4 regions of the Halobacillus sp. B23F22_1 genome follow, and region 4 is predicted to be linked to each of the others. Evidence: riboswitches for the same ligand, from Rfam matches in the RefSeq annotation. Region 4 holds a riboswitch; each other region holds the start of a gene.
The links. Region 4 has a riboswitch for thiamine pyrophosphate ahead of thiT (energy-coupled thiamine transporter ThiT). Riboswitches for the same ligand answer to the same signal wherever they lie in the genome.

Region 1 (3,881 bases), on a different contig from region 4:
CCTGGCATAATGGCATGGACACCCTCCTCCTCTAAACGTCTCGCCAGCACCACATCATCGGACGTATACGTAAGGACGGTGAACCCTTCTTCCAGAAGCTGTACCGAAGCTTTCATCGTTTCAAAAGGATCCGGCAGCAGCGTCTTATCACAGCCAATCACTTCGACCTTAATCATATCGCATAGTTCCGAAGCTTTGGCTAAACGGGCAATTCTGACCGCTTCCTCCGCCGTTTTCGCTCCTGCTGTATTTGGGAGCAGAGAATATTTTTCCAGATCAAGCTCTTCTAATAAATTCGGTTCCTTGGAATCAAAAATATCCATCCGTCTGACGGCAAACGTTAAAATCTCAGTTCCAGATACATTGACCGCTTCTTTTTGACTGGTGAAATTCGGATATTTACCTGTCCCTAGCATTAGGCGTGACTGAAAGGTGTGCTCTCCAATTTTTAACATTACTTATCCTCCTCCTACAAAATGGACGATTTCTAAATGGTCACCATCGGCTAGTTTCGTGTGTTCATAGTCCGTTTTCTTCACTATTTCTTTGTTATGCTCTACGACTGAAATCTTCTTTTGAATGTGATAGCTTTCCAGCAGCTCAGCAATCGTCGCCTCGTTTTTTGGAAACTCTATCGAACGACCATTAACTTGAATATTCATAAGTCCACTCTCCTTTCTCAGCTAAGCGGCTTGGGGAAAACAGTTCTTGGATGGAGGGATCAATCGGTTTCTTTGTGATCTGTTTTTCGATAAGCTGCCCCGTAGCCGGAGCTAAAAGAATACCATTTCGGTAGTGGCCCGTTGCAAAGTATAGATTCGAAATGAAAGGGTGCTCTCCTATAACCGGGACCCCATCTTCTGTACCTGGCCGGATCCCAGACCAGAAGTCTTGAAAAGCTGCCTCCTTCCACTCCGGGAATAGGGAAAACAGTAGGTTCATGAGACTGGATAGCCCGCCCACTGACGTATTTGTAGTTTTGTCGTCAGGCTTCGAGGTAGCCCCAATAATGCAGCGTCCATCTGGCTTTGGAACGACGTAAAAATCGCGGAAAAATAAAGCTTCGTTAAAATAGTTTTCTCGCAATTTTATCGAAAAACTTTCACCTTTTGTCGGAACGATAGGATTAGGCAGGCCTGTCGTTTCAAACCACTGGCCGCTTTCCGCTCCGGATGCGACCACAACATGCTCGGCCGTAAGTGAACAGCTATCTAGATGAACAGTGAAACTTCCTTGATTATTTTTAACACGCAAGACGGTACGATCCTCCAGCAAATCCCCGCCATACAGTAATGCCGCTCGTTTAAAAGACTCGCAAACTTGACGCGGCTCGACATGGCCATCATCTTTCATAAATAGCGCGCCTGATGCTTTGTCCGAAAGAGAAGGAATACGATCTATTGGAGTTTCCAGCCATTCCAAGTTTCGAAAAGTTGATTTTTTCAAAAGTAAAGCTTCTTTCTCTTCATCTTTTACAGCGATTTCCATCATTCCAAAGTGTGAAAGGCCGATATCAATAGACGTAAGCTCCCTTAATTCTTGAGCTAATCCCGTGTACATATCCCTGCTCTTTTCACAAAATTGATGATACTTTCCGACGCCTTCATTTTCCGTATGAACACCAAGCATACCTGCTGCAGCTTGTGTGGCTTTTCCTCCACTCGCTTGTTTCTCCACTACAGCTGCGTGAACGCCGCTTTTATTTAAATAACAAGAAATCGAATGACCGATAATACCGCCGCCAATAATCAACACATCGCAGTGGTTATTCTTCAAGTCTTAGCCTCCTTTTGGTATTGTCGAGCCGCTTCAGCAGGGGCAGATGCGTTAATAATTCCTGACATCACAGCCGCCCCCTTCGCGTGTACTGCATGTAAATCCTTCACTTTCTCAACCGTAATACCTCCAATGGCGATGACAGGGATACGAAGAGTAGAAGTCAACTCCTTCAATTCTTCCAATCCTCTCGCCCTTTTCCCTTTTTTACTATCCGTAGGAAAAATGTGACCGAACATGACATAATCTGCACCCTCTTCCTCCGCTTGCTTCGCGGCCGATAAAGAATGAACAGCCTGCCCTACCTTTAAGAATGGGTAAGATTCCTTCACCTCCTTAACCGTGATACCTTTTTCCGGGAGATGAAGTTGATGAACACCCGTCATACAGGCGATATCTGCACGACTGTGAATCCATAGTTTCTCCCTTGGTATCCCCTCAGCTATTAATTCTTTTATTAACGTCAGATATTCTTGAGGAGATTTTTGCATTTCTCTTACTAAAATGGCATCAACGAACGGCGCCATTTCTTTCATCACCTTTCTCAAGTGAGTTTTTTCCAATCGACCATTCGTTACAGCAGTAAGCCTCATTACGTCCCTCCTTCCATTTAGACTTTAAAAAATGCCACTTTCCAGGATAGGAAAGTGGCATAGCTTAGATAGAAGAACGTGTAGAATATAGATCACTCTATATTACGTCAGTCATTCGGTCACTTTCCTCCGCTGGTATTGAAGCCAGTTCAGGTTCAAAGAGTCCCAAAGTTGTACTTTGATCTCAGCCTTTAATTAAAAGGCACCCCTAGTGCATCACTATTAAATTTTGGAAATGATTTGGTATTTACTTTACCTTATTTATCATCCTCGGTCTATTAAAAACTTCAACTTTTCACCTATTGATACTTAAGACCTACTTCTTACTAAAGCTCGGCCGACTGTTCTATCAATTAGAGCTTTTAAACAGTGACTTCAGAAACCCTTTAACTCCACTGTTTTTATTTTCTACTTCTTTAACTTCTTTTTTCTTTTTCATGTGGATGTTTTCTTTTTCTATTGCATAATCCACGTAAAGGATAGCTCCGATATCTGTATCTGACTCCTGATTGGACACTTCGGTGTGATGAATAGAGTGTTGGTCTGCCAATTGTCTATAGGGTTTGCGGAAACGGTAGCTTACTTCTCCATTCAACAGAAGCTTGGCATCCTTATGCCGCTTCATTTCCTGGGACAACTCTTCAATCCCGGCCTCTTGCATCACCTGGCCTTTCATTAATATTAGAATGATACGCTCTCGGAGAGTGCCCAGGTACCTTTTACGTTCCCCTGGTTTCGTTTGTCGGGTCCCGTATATTCCTTCTTGCAAATATTCATCTACATTTGTTTTCTTCATCATAATCACCTCATCTGCTCTGTTCCTATTATCCATCCTAAATCATAGTCCATTCAAAAAAGCATGAAAGGAGAGGTGCTTTCATCTATTTCTCCACAATTTCTTCATCAATTCGCTGACCTAAATGCCGTCCTGGCTCGTCTCGTAATCCCATCACTTTTTGTCCCTCTTTTACATCCAATATTGAGATTTCTCCTTCGCTTTCCTCTTGTAAATAAACACTGGAGGAGTTTTGCAAAGTGGCTGAAATCGTTCCATCGCTGCTTTTACACTCCACTCTTACAAATGGACGTTTCTCTATTTTCACTCGCCCAATTGCAACCTCCCGCTCTTCTTCACCCGAAAGTATCAGCTTCTCACCCGGGGTTAACTCATGAAGATAATAGGTTTTACCGGATTGATACAAGTATTGATGAAAAGAGCCGCAATTGATGCGAAAAGGTCGAGCGGGATAATCTTTAGATTCACGGTTTTCAGCCAAGACTTTTAAATATCCATGCCCTGTGTTTCCAATGTATAATCCGTCTGATGAGTATAAAATATCGATAAAATCTAAACAGACTCTCCTTCCTTCTCCAATTTCCTCTATTTTTGTTACCTCCACAAATTCCCTGCTCATGTTATGAATCGATCCTTCCTCTAGCTTTTACTTTTATTTTCATGCTTTTAAACTACTCTTGTCCACTGATAGCATTCCTTTTCTCTTCACGTTGCCA
Region 2 (3,881 bases), on a different contig from region 4:
CAACTATTACAACAAAGTTTTTAAAAAAGTAACAGGAATGACTCCAGGCCAATACAAAAAAAGCATCGTATTAAAAAAATGAGACCGTTTTGAATAACGGTCTCATTTTGAATCTACTTCAATGGTTACTGAGCGACATCATAATTAATCGTCATGATTTTTCCCGAATCTACAAAGTTTTCCAGTACGTCTCTTGAGAGCTGTAAAGCAAATTCGGTACGTTCAATTTTTTCACTTACTGCCAGTTCTTCCTCCTCTACATTTTCTTTAAGCCCTAAAGCTTCCTCGTGAAGTTTTCCTAACGTCTCGTAAACTTTATGGTAAAAGGTTTCAACTGTTTGATGTAAATCACTCATCCGTCCTGCCTCCATCTATATATCATTAATGTAAGTATATCAAATGAAGGCAAGAGTTCACTTGATTATAATATACCGGCTGGTGAAAACAGAACGTAAATCAAAATCATAGCCATTGTTGCTGCAATACCTACTGGATAAACGAGCTTCCATGGTTTCATATCTACTTTAGCTTTTTCTTCTAATACGAATGCTGTGTCACGAGGCCAGAACTTCCCGATTACTACCATTAATCCCGTACAAACGACGAACAAAACTCCTAAAATGTGCAAGAAATGAATCCCTGTATCCCAAAAGAGCTGAGTGATGGCATACACAGTAATAAATAGAAATAAAGAAATTTTTGCTGCAATCGCAGGGACTCGCTTCGTTAAATAGCCAACAATGAGTACTGTGAAAATAGGTACATTATAGAACCCGTTTACAATCTGCAAGTACTGGAAAAAACCTTGCGGGACTTTATCAATTAGTGGAGCAAGACACATAGCAAAAAGGGCTAATATGATCCCTACATATTTTCCTTTTCTTACAATCTCTCGATCTGGCGCACTTGGTTTAAAGTAAGGTTTATAAATATTTAAAGATATTAAAGTAACAGAAGAGTTTAGAGCTGAATTGAATGAGGACAAAATAGCACCAAACAATACAGCAGCAAAGAATCCAACGAGAGGAGTCGGCAAAACCTCCCCTACAAGCATCGGGTAAGCATCCGCAGATTCAATGTCGGGGCCAAACATATTGTAAGCAATAATCCCTGGAAGAATTAAAAACACAGGACCAAACAGCTTAAGAAATGCGGCAATTAATACCCCTTTTTGACCTTCTTTTAAATTTTTAGCTGCGATCGCTCTTTGCATAATATGCTGAGCTGTTCCCCAATAAAATAGATTAACTAGTAACATTCCTGTGACCATCGTACTAAAAGGTACCGGACTATCTGCACCTCCTATTGAATTTAACTTCTCAGGAGAGTTTTCCATGATTGTGTTGAACCCGCTTCCAATCGATCCATCACCTAATGCATAAAGACCAAGAACAGGAATGAGCAGCCCGCCTAATAACAAACCAACCCCATTAATAGAGTCCGAAACAGCTACGGCTTTAAGTCCGCCAAAAACAGCATAAATGGAACCTACAATTCCAATTGCAAATACGGTTATCCATAAACCAGCTGTTCGACTGACGCCTAACACTTCAGGGATATCAAACATTCCATTGATAGCTACTGCACCAGAGTAGAGAATCGGCGGCAGTAAATTAAATACGTAACCAAACAAGAATAAGACTGTCACAATCTGTTTAGTTCCAAAATCATATCGATCTTCTAGAAAGTCAGGAATCGTGGTTATACCGCCTTTTAAATATCGAGGAAGCAAGAAAAAAGCCACGATTACTAAGGCAATGGCAGATCCTACTTCCCACCCCATAACCGCCAGCGTATCTGTAAAGCCCTGCTGGTTTAATCCGATAAGCTGCTCGGTCGATAAGTTTGTCAACATGAGAGAACCTGCAATTACCCAGGCTCCGAGGTTTCTTCCTCCTAGAAAATACCCGTCTTGTGAAGCCAGGTTTTCTTTACGAGTAAGTAGATATGAAATGAGGGCAACCATTCCTGTAAAAAACAAAAACGATAAAATAGTCAGTGCATTCATCTATTCTCTCTCCTTTTATGTATGCAGTATCAAAGTTGTCGCTAACCTATGTATGCGTTTTAATACTTGTTGTACATTCTATCTTTTAATATGTAAGCGATTCAATGGTAAAAATATAATTGAAAAATGCACTTTTTTGCTTTATTAATGAATTAAAAATCGTTTCTTTGCTCCCATTTACAAGCTGGATAGTAACTCTTCAATGCTTTATAGTATTTTGATAGATTAGAGAATTCACTTTTTTGCTCTACAGAGGATCTATCACTTTAACAGTTTACAAATATCGTTTCTTCGGCTACCATAAAAACTGAATCACTTAAACTGCATAACATTTCGTCAAGCACTAGGGGAGCTGTGTCACACGGCTGAGAGGAGAAGGCTCCGACCCTTATTACCCGAACTAGATAATACTAGCGTGGGGAAGTGCAGTCGACTTTCGTAGGTATTATTATAAGTAAAGCCTTATTCGATTGTAGACTGCATTCCCATGGGATGCAGTTTTTTTGTGCTTCAAAATCGAAGGAGGGAAAAGAATGAACGAAAAATGTGAAAATTCACGTGTTGCAGGGTGCTCCTTTTCGGTCCACCCCATGTCTGATCACTTTATTAAACATATTCTTGATAGCTTAAAAGAGGTGGATACATCGAAGGTTTGGCTTCACACCGATAATGTAACAACAACGATTCGCGGAAGAATGGAACAAGTATTTGATGTGACAAAAGCGATTTTGCTTACAATTGCGAAAAGCGGGGTTCACGTGGCTTTTCAAGGAACGTATTCGATTGGCTGCCCGGGAGATTCCGCTGGGGATGTGTATATGGCGGAAACCAGCGAACGTGCAAATGAACACTTCGTTCACACGATTCAACAGCCTATTGCAGCTAAGTTCTCACTCTATCCAATGGGCGGTGGTAACTATATGGATACGATTTATCAGCAGATTGAACACATGAAGGAAAACGGAGTAAATGTTTCACCTGCTCATTACTCCACCAGACTGGACGGGGATACGAATCTAATTTTCACTGGACTGGAAAACGTTTTTCGTGAAACGGAACAAAACGGCTCTTCCCATACGGTCATGACAGTAACGGTTTCAGCCAACAGTCCTTCAACAAAGGAGAATGATGCATGAAGAACTGGAGACTAAAAGAAATTGTTGTAATGTCAGCCTTATCAGTTGTGTTCGCTGTCGTTTATTTAGCTTTTTTACCTGTAGGAAAAGTACTCGTAGGTTTTTTCGGTCCAATTGGGTATGATTTCATTTTCGGCATTTGGTTTATCGTTTCCATCATTGCTGCCTATATTATCCGTAAGCCTGGTGCCGCATTTTTATCAGAAACGATTGCAGCCACTATCGAAGTTCTGCTTGGGAATGCATTAGGACCTATGCTTATCATAACCGGTATAGTTCAAGGCTTAGGTGCGGAATCGGCATTTGCAATGACGCGATATAAATACTACAACGTGCAAACATTAATGCTCGCAGGTGTTATGGCAGCTGTCTTCAGCTTTGTTTGGGGATATTTCACGTCTGGTTATGCTGCTCTCAGTTCTGCCTATGTGTTAGCAATGCTCGTGACCCGGATGATTAGCGGAGCCATTATTTCAGGACTGCTAGGAAAAGCATTAAGTGATGCGTTAGCAAAAACCGGGGTTCTCTCAAGTTTTGCTCTAGGTAAAGAACAACGAAGGAAGAAAGCCGCATGAGGAAAGAAATAATTCAAATAGACAACCTTTCTCTCTATTATGAAGAAGAGGAAACTCCAGTTATTAAAAACCTTCATTTCAACGTGAAGGAAGGAGACAGTATGCTGGTTTTAGGTCCAAGCGGCTCTGGGAAAAGCTCTCTTATACAGTGTTTAAATGGAC
Region 3 (3,881 bases), on a different contig from region 4:
TATAGGCATGCCCTGACTTAAATAAGACGTAATGGCAGCTGCATACGTACAGCCAGTCCCGTGTGTGTTTGTGGTGTCTATACGCTCGCTTTTAAACTCGTGCAGGACAGAGCCGTCATATAAATAGTCAATTGCATCCCCTTTTAAATGTCCTCCTTTTACTAATGCTGCCCCTGCACCAAACCTCGTACAAATTTGCATGGCTGCATCCTTCATATCTTCTGTATTACTTATCTTCTCATCTAGTAAAAATTCAGCTTCAGGAATATTTGGGGTAACAACTGCTGATAAAGGAAGAAGGTGATCACGTAAAAAACCTCGTGATTCTTTCTCGATTAATGGATCACCGCTTGTTGCGACCATCACAGGATCCATAACATAAGGGGCTGGAACATTCGGCATCCACTCAGCGATCACTTTCATCATATCCATATTCGAGATCATTCCTGTTTTCATCGCGTGAATAGGTATATCTGAGGAGACAGCTTCTAATTGACTTTTAAGGAACTCCACGGGCAGATGATGAACATCCTTTACTCCCGTCGTATTTTGAGAAACGACAGAAGTAATCACACTCATTCCATAACTTTTCAACTCTTGAAATGTCTTTAAGTCGGCCTGGATCCCTGCGCCTCCGCTCGGGTCTGTACCAGCAATTGTTAACGCAGTATTGACTTTATTCATCTCGAATTCACTCCTTCTCCTTGCGGCCATTCTTCACAAGTGTACGCCATTTCCCAAAATTTCAATTCGAGCTGGCAGCTTTTTCGAAATGCATCTTTCATGCGTTGACGCTCAGTTTCTGAGGCAAAATCGGCCAACTCATTCAGTCGTTTCCGCATAGCCTCTGAGAGTGTTTCAAATTCCTCATCTGCATAAAACTTGATCCATGGGAAGAACGTATCATCTGTTGTGGGCTGATATTTTTTCATTAAATGTTGTCCTATTTCAAGATACGTCCACGGACAGGGAAGCATTGCAGCTAATATTTCACCTAAACCTCCCAGCTGGGCGTGGTACATCATGTGTTTTACATAATGATCAGCTGTAGGCGGTAATGGATAGCCGTGCAGTTCATCGTAACCAACACCAATAACGTCGCAAAAGTTCTGATGAGGGTGAGTTTCACTGTTTAAAATGAAGCCTATTTGTTCATTAAAGTATTCAATATCTTTGCGGTTGGTTGACTTTGAAATTCCAATTCCGTAAATGTGCATAAATGCATTTAAATATTCATAATCTGCTTTAATGTAGTGAGCAATTGATTCGTGAGGTACTTCCCCTTTTCCAATCCCATCAACAAATGGATGATTAAAAATAGCTTCGAATATATCTGTGTTTTCCCGTCTTAAAGTATCCGTGAAACTCATACGTTCGTCCTCCTTTTAAATTGTTGTTCAGTTAATAGTCTAATTGAGTAATTGGTTTAGTCTGTTTCAATCGCGTTACAACGAACCACCCAAGCAATGATCCGCTAATACTGCTTACAAAAAATGAAGGTAAAAATGCCAATGCTCCAGCTGAACTTCCCATTAAGATGTTTGCGAATGGAACAGCGAATAATGCTCCAATCATACCGGATCCTGCCAATTCCCCAGAGACTGCAGCCAATGGTTTTCTCGTCCACTTGTATAAGTAACCGGCAAATAAAGCTCCGATCATGCCCCCTGGAAATGCGAGCAGCGTTCCTAGCCCTAGCAGGTTTCGAAGCAGACCAATTGTAAATGCTATGGCGACTGCGGGAATGGGTCCCAGAGTAATAGCCGCCATCACATTGACTGCATGCTGAACTGGATAAGCTTTGGCTGCCCCTGCAGGAAACCATAATAATTGAGCTCCTATTGTCCCAATGGCAACAAATACGGCCATGGTCGTGAGCATTCGAGTTCGGTTCATATACTTCCCCCCTTCCTGAGTTACAGAGCTGCCCACAAAAAAAGTCAGGCCCCTTTTAGAGGACCTGACTTTTATAGGTAGAGTAATAGACAAAACGTCTGACTACTTCCCTCCGCTGGTGCTAACCAGATCAGGTATATAAGAGTCGGAAAGCTTTATACTCTCCTCTCAGCCCATTTGGGCCCCCCTAGTAGTGAATGTAAATATTTACTTGGTTCCATTCATCATAACAAAGCATCTTGTTTTTGTCATGAAGAAGGGTGTACTATTTGAAGTAACTACAACTTTCATATGTGCAAGGGAGAAGAAACCAATGATAAAAAAATGGTGGTTACTTATTTTAATCGTTATGGCAGGATGCGGCACGACAGACGTAGAAGAAAAAGAGGAAGCTGACAGTGATTCAACGGACGAAACACAAGAAGAAACCTCTGCGTATTCAGGCTATGTAATGGACCAAAATGAAACAAGTATTTTAGTCGTTGATACCATTGAACCTAATGGCGGAGAACCGATATGGGTTTCAGGAGTAGAAAAAGACATGTGGCTAGGTAAAAAGGTGGAGGTAACCATTGATGGGGCTGTAGCAGAATCCACTCCCATGCAAGGGGAAGCTGGTAAAGTAACAGTAGTAGATGCTGATCAGCCTGAAGGGGCTGATATGAATGAATCCCAGGCTTTAGCCACAGCATTAACCGAAGTTGACCGTGGAAACGCTCTAGCTGTTGAGTCATTAACCTATGAAAAAGAATCAGATGAGTGGGTAGTGAAAATGCGGTCTACCGTTACTGAAAGCGGAAGTGAGAAAGTCATTGTTTCAGATGAGAATTTTGAAGAACAACCATAGTGAAGTGATCTTCTCTTCAGGCGTTTGAAAAGTCGTACACTGGTTTAAAAATGAAATCCCACGGTTCTTTTCTTCAAAAAGTCTCCATTACAAGTATCCTTTATCATGGATAAAATAAGGAGGTCCGCTCTTGTTATTTTCTTTCCGCAGAAGTTTCACAATTCCCGGACCTCGATGAATTTGTGACCCTGAAATTTCTTATAGTAAAGGTTATCATGGCCGTTTTCTGTAGTTGTGATAATTTAATCTTCGTCTACTTTCTTTAACATCCAGAGCCTCACACTTAATTCAAGCAAAAACATATCGTCAGCATTTAATAAAGACAGGCCTGTCAGTTGCTCAATATTACGCAATCTATGGAGTAAGGATTGGCGGTGTAAATTTAAAGCCCGGGCTGTTTGACTGACATTACTATTGTACTTGTTATAGACAATAAACGTATGAATTAAGTCTGTTTGTCGTTTTTGATCGTATTCAATCAGTTTATGCAGCGTGCTTTTAACAATCTGCTCTATTTCTTTCTCATGAGAAAGCGCCATTAACAGCCGATTCATCCGGGTGTCACTAAAAAAGGTCCGCTCCCCTATTTCATGCTGCTGCCGCCCGATGTTAAAGGCTGTGACTGCTTCATTATAGCTTTTATGAAAGTTATAAATTCCGTCTTTATGCATGGATATTCCCCAGGAAATATTTATCCCGGCTAATAATTCATTTAAGCGTCGTTCGACTAAATCAAGAAACTGGTTGGCGGTCTCCATATATGGCCGACTGTCTGCCTCAAGAAAAACAATAACTTCTCCACCTTCAAAAGTTGCCATCGTCCGCCTTTTTAAGACATCTCCAGCATGTGCAACTTCTTTTTGAATGTAGTAATTTCGACTATGCATAGAGGAAGACATAACGGCTTGGTCCGGCGTTCCGATATGGTCATCGACTTTTTTTGTAAAGCGGATTTCCCCAACGAGACAAATATACGGTTTTGTTAAATCATACCCAAGTAATTGCGCCTTTGATTGAAGTGGTTTATCCATTTCCATATCGGTTTTGGCTAAGTCAAGCAGGAAATTATCCTTCAAACGAATCTCCGTCATTTCAATTGCATTCTCTTTTACAAAATAAAGGGCACATGCTGTAAGAG
Region 4 (3,881 bases):
TTGAACATTTAATTTTAATGATGACTCGTGTGCACGATGAGCTGGCTAAAATTCATTGTCCAATTCTTGTCATTGTATCTGAAGAAGACCATATTGTTCCCCCGGAAAACTCTGAAATGATCTTCAACACAGTTTTATCCGAACATAAAGAACTGATTCACCTGGAGAATAGTTATCACGTAGCTACATTAGATACAGATCTTGATTTGATTACTGAACGCAGCTTAGAATTTTTCGTCATGTATTCCAATACGAAGTAAAGCCCTCTTAAAGAGGGCTTTACTCATCTTGTATAGAACCCTTAAAGTTAAGTGAAACGACTCCTTTGCCGCGGGCGAATGGTGTGCCTTTTCGGGCTGTATTCCGCCCTCCGGGATTACACCTTATTCCCATTTCCTGCAGGATTCTCGCCGTTTCCTCAATCATTTAATCAAGCTGTGTTCTTATGAAAGCAGCGTCTGCAAAAGGCCATTCACATTACAAAGGTTATTCCATTTTGGTCAGAGGAACGGAAAAAGTGCCGGCCCCTGCGGGAGGAGCAGACAGGAGAGGCACCGGAAATCGCAGTCGAGCAGACTTTCGGCCTGCCCGGCGGAAGCGGCGCTTTTTCCTTTTCTCCAGACTAATGTAGGAACCATAAGAGACAACGTGTACATCTAACCAGGCTTTTTCAACTACCTGTAATACAAGTTGGTAGAGAGGACTATAAATGATCTGTTTGTGGTTTAATTTATAAAATGACTTGCCAAGAAGGATTGAGAACGCCTTTTCTTACCTGAAATCCTCACACTACCAGTTTTTTTATTGCTCCTTTCATCACCCGGGAAATAATTGGCTTTCTCACCTTTCCTTCTCATGCGTCTTAATAGATTATTGGATGAAAAAATCTGTTTTGCTCCCTGCCTGTATACTAACAAATAGAGGAAAATATTAAGCAAACAATTGCGAATGAAGAATTTCTACGGAGAGAAACCATACCGTCTGATAGAGTTAGAAAGACCGCATGGCATATGATAGAGACGTAAATCGATCCTTATTATGGAAATCACCAATATCAATGATACGAGTATTCATTATTGAGTGAAAATTAAGTATAATGAAGGTGAGGAGGGGGTTGTCATGAATAAAAAAATACTCGTACCTTTTGACGCATCACCTAGTTCGCTCCGTGCTCTTCAGTATGCCGTTCCGTTTGCGGAAGAGGTAGGATATGAATTAATCATTTTAAACGTGCAGTTCGACTATAATACGAGAAATGTTCGGAAATTTGCAGGGCAGCATCAAATCAAGCAGTACCAGGAAGAGGCTGCACGACAATCCTTTGAAACAGCGGAAGAATATTTAGCTGACTATGAGGTGACTCCTACCTTTAGAAAAAGGATAGGGATTCCCGATCAAGTCATTCTCGAAGAATCAGCAAATGAGGACGTTCGTTTAATTGTAATGGGAACGCGGGGAGTAGGACGTGTAAAAGGCGCCATCCTTGGGAGCGTAAGTTATAATGTGCTGCAATCTACTAAAGTTCCTGTTACCATTGTGCCCTGACTGTAAAGTTTGTCAGGATTCTAAACATCATTTATAATGACCATATAGCAAGAAAAGCAAACGAAATATGAAGCCTTCAAGGGGAGCCTCAGTGCTGAGAGTGAACAATATGTTCTGACCCTTCGAACCTGTCAGTTAATACTGGCGTAGGGATGGTGGCTTTTTTGATGGCGATGCACGGGATTCCTCCATCAGGAAGCTTCCCTTTGGCATTGCTTTTTTTGTGTCTTTAAAAGGAGAGATGCAAACATGAGAAACATACGAGTGTTATTTTTAGTAGAAGCGGCCATTTTTTCTGCTTTAGCCATATTATTGGATGTTTTACCGTTTTTATCATTTAAGTTATGGGCCCAAGGTGGATCAGTTTCATTTGCAATGGTACCTGTGTTCATTATGGCTTTTCGCTGGGGCGTAAGTGGAGGGGTCACCACAGGCCTGTTGCTGGGCTTCTATCAAATATTAATCGGCGCTTATATTGTTACACCTGTTCAGACCATTCTTGATTATATTGTAGCTTTTGGTGTTATTGGACTGGCCGGTATGTTTGCCAAGCCGGTTTGGGAGGCAGCAGCTGCACGGCATTACAAGCGGTTAGTCACCTGGATTGTCATAGGGGCATTCGTAGGCAGCTTATTCCGCTTTATAGGCCATTTTATCGCTGGAATTGCTTTCTACGGAACAATGGCGCCTGAAGGCACACCCGTTTGGCTGTATTCTTTAACGTACAATGGTGGCTACATGCTTCCCACATTTATTTTATGTTCGATTGTATTAGGGTTATTATTTGTTCAACGACCATCTCTGCTAATACAGCGAGCATCATAATCAGGCAGTTCGCGCTACCCGTGGCGCGGCCTGTTTTTTTATTCCAGGTTTCGTCGTTTCCTATTTAGTGAATCATATAAGATAGCTAAGAGGGGGCACGAGATGAAAAAACTAAAAAACCTACATAAGAAAAAGTGGTTTTGGGGGCTTGTTGGATTTAATATTATTCTTGCGTTTGTTATAGCCTTTCACACGTCGTGGAAGAGTCTTCCTGAAGGGATGGCTTACGAAGGCCAATACCGCAACGTAGAGGATGTCGAATTTTATAAAGATTTGACTTATGAAGACGAAAATGGAGAAGTCGTTCATGAACTCGAAATATTCGAGGAGATGTTTGATACGATCGCAGAGGCGGAAGAATTTATCGTCATCGATATGTTTTTATTCAATGGATATAGTGATGATGGAGAAAAATTTCCAAACATAGCTGAGGAACTGACCGATCGTTTAATTGAACAAAAAGAAGAGCATGAAGATTTACAGGTCGTCTTTATTACTGATGAAATTAACACTGTTTATGGATCCTATGAATCAGAAGAAGTCGATCGATTGCGTGATCACAATATTGATGTCGTCCTCACGGATTTAAATCGCTTGAGAGATTCTAACCCCGTGTATTCAAGTATATGGAGAGTGTTTTTCAGCTGGTTGGGCACGAGTGGAGATGGATGGATTGCTAATCCATTTGCTAGTGAGGCCCCTGACGTCACCCTGCGCTCTTATTTAAAATTATTAAATGTAAAAGCTAATCATCGAAAAGTGCTTGTCACTGAGGATGCAGCGATGGTATCCTCTGCAAACCCCCACGATGAGAGTGGATTTCATGAAAACGCAGCTTTTAAAATGACCGGTCCCATTATTAAGGACATATTAGAAGCTGAAGAAGCGGTCGTTCGTTTCTCTGGAGAAGCTGATTATCCAGAATATGAGAACATGGATTTTGGTGAAGAAGAAGGTGCTCTGGAAGTTCAATACATTACCGAGCAGAAAATAAAAAATGCCGTACTCGAAGAGCTGGAAAAAGCAGAAGAAGGAGATCGTGTATGGCTTGGTATGTACTACTTAGCCGATCGTCAAATTATTGATGGTTTAGACAAAGCTGCTGATCGTGGAACAACGGTAAATATTGTGATGGACCCTAACAAACAATCGTTTGGACATGAGAAGTCAGGCCTTCCTAACTTGCCAGTCGCGGCTGAGATGAATAATTTGGCTAATGACAACCTAAACCTCAAATGGTACGACGTGAACATGGAACAATTTCATTTAAAAACGTTGTATGTTGATCGTAAGGATGAAAATGTAATTGTCAGCGGATCAGGTAACTACACGAGAAGAAACTTAGCTAACTTGAATCTAGAAGCGGATGTAAGAATTAAAGGGGGGCCGGATGAAGAAGTATTTACTGAAGTGAATGATTATTTCACAAAGATATGGGAAAATGAAGACGGAAATTATACGGCCGATTATGAGGAATACCAGGATAATTTAAGCACTGTTCGTTACTTGAC

Region 1: another riboswitch for thiamine pyrophosphate. It lies ahead of ACGTNH_RS17635 (thiamine phosphate synthase); the one in region 4 lies ahead of thiT (energy-coupled thiamine transporter ThiT).
Region 2: another riboswitch for thiamine pyrophosphate. It lies ahead of ACGTNH_RS15365 (YkoF family thiamine/hydroxymethylpyrimidine-binding protein); the one in region 4 lies ahead of thiT (energy-coupled thiamine transporter ThiT).
Region 3: another riboswitch for thiamine pyrophosphate. It lies ahead of thiW (energy coupling factor transporter S component ThiW); the one in region 4 lies ahead of thiT (energy-coupled thiamine transporter ThiT).

The regions. Positions count from the first base shown of each region.
Region 1 covers NZ_JBIEKE010000003.1:534,920-538,800, forward strand. Annotated here, with positions in the region: gene ACGTNH_RS17620 (thiazole synthase) at 1-455, opposite strand, end outside; gene thiS (sulfur carrier protein ThiS) at 459-662, opposite strand; gene thiO (glycine oxidase ThiO) at 646-1,776, opposite strand; gene ACGTNH_RS17635 (thiamine phosphate synthase) at 1,773-2,369, opposite strand; TPP riboswitch at 2,477-2,589, opposite strand; gene ACGTNH_RS17640 (YueI family protein) at 2,719-3,165, opposite strand; gene ACGTNH_RS17645 (3-dehydroquinate synthase II domain-containing protein) at 3,251-3,769, opposite strand.
Region 2 covers NZ_JBIEKE010000003.1:60,016-63,896, forward strand. Annotated here, with positions in the region: gene ACGTNH_RS15350 (helix-turn-helix domain-containing protein) at 1-82, shown strand, start outside; gene ACGTNH_RS15355 (hypothetical protein) at 126-356, opposite strand; gene ACGTNH_RS15360 (solute:sodium symporter family transporter) at 422-2,008, opposite strand; TPP riboswitch at 2,344-2,447, shown strand; gene ACGTNH_RS15365 (YkoF family thiamine/hydroxymethylpyrimidine-binding protein) at 2,542-3,144, shown strand; gene ACGTNH_RS15370 (ECF transporter S component) at 3,141-3,719, shown strand; gene ACGTNH_RS15375 (ABC transporter ATP-binding protein) at 3,716-3,881, shown strand, end outside.
Region 3 covers NZ_JBIEKE010000001.1:369,861-373,741, reverse strand. Annotated here, with positions in the region: gene thiD (bifunctional hydroxymethylpyrimidine kinase/phosphomethylpyrimidine kinase) at 1-684, opposite strand, end outside; gene tenA (thiaminase II) at 681-1,370, opposite strand; gene thiW (energy coupling factor transporter S component ThiW) at 1,402-1,896, opposite strand; TPP riboswitch at 1,987-2,095, opposite strand; gene ACGTNH_RS01865 (DUF3221 domain-containing protein) at 2,210-2,743, shown strand; gene ACGTNH_RS01860 (PucR family transcriptional regulator) at 2,986-3,881, opposite strand, start outside.
Region 4 covers NZ_JBIEKE010000002.1:908,161-912,041, reverse strand. Annotated here, with positions in the region: gene ACGTNH_RS12430 (alpha/beta hydrolase) at 1-260, shown strand, start outside; gene ACGTNH_RS12425 (universal stress protein) at 1,120-1,545, shown strand; TPP riboswitch at 1,615-1,715, shown strand; gene thiT (energy-coupled thiamine transporter ThiT) at 1,795-2,370, shown strand; gene ACGTNH_RS12415 (phospholipase D family protein) at 2,473-3,881, shown strand, end outside.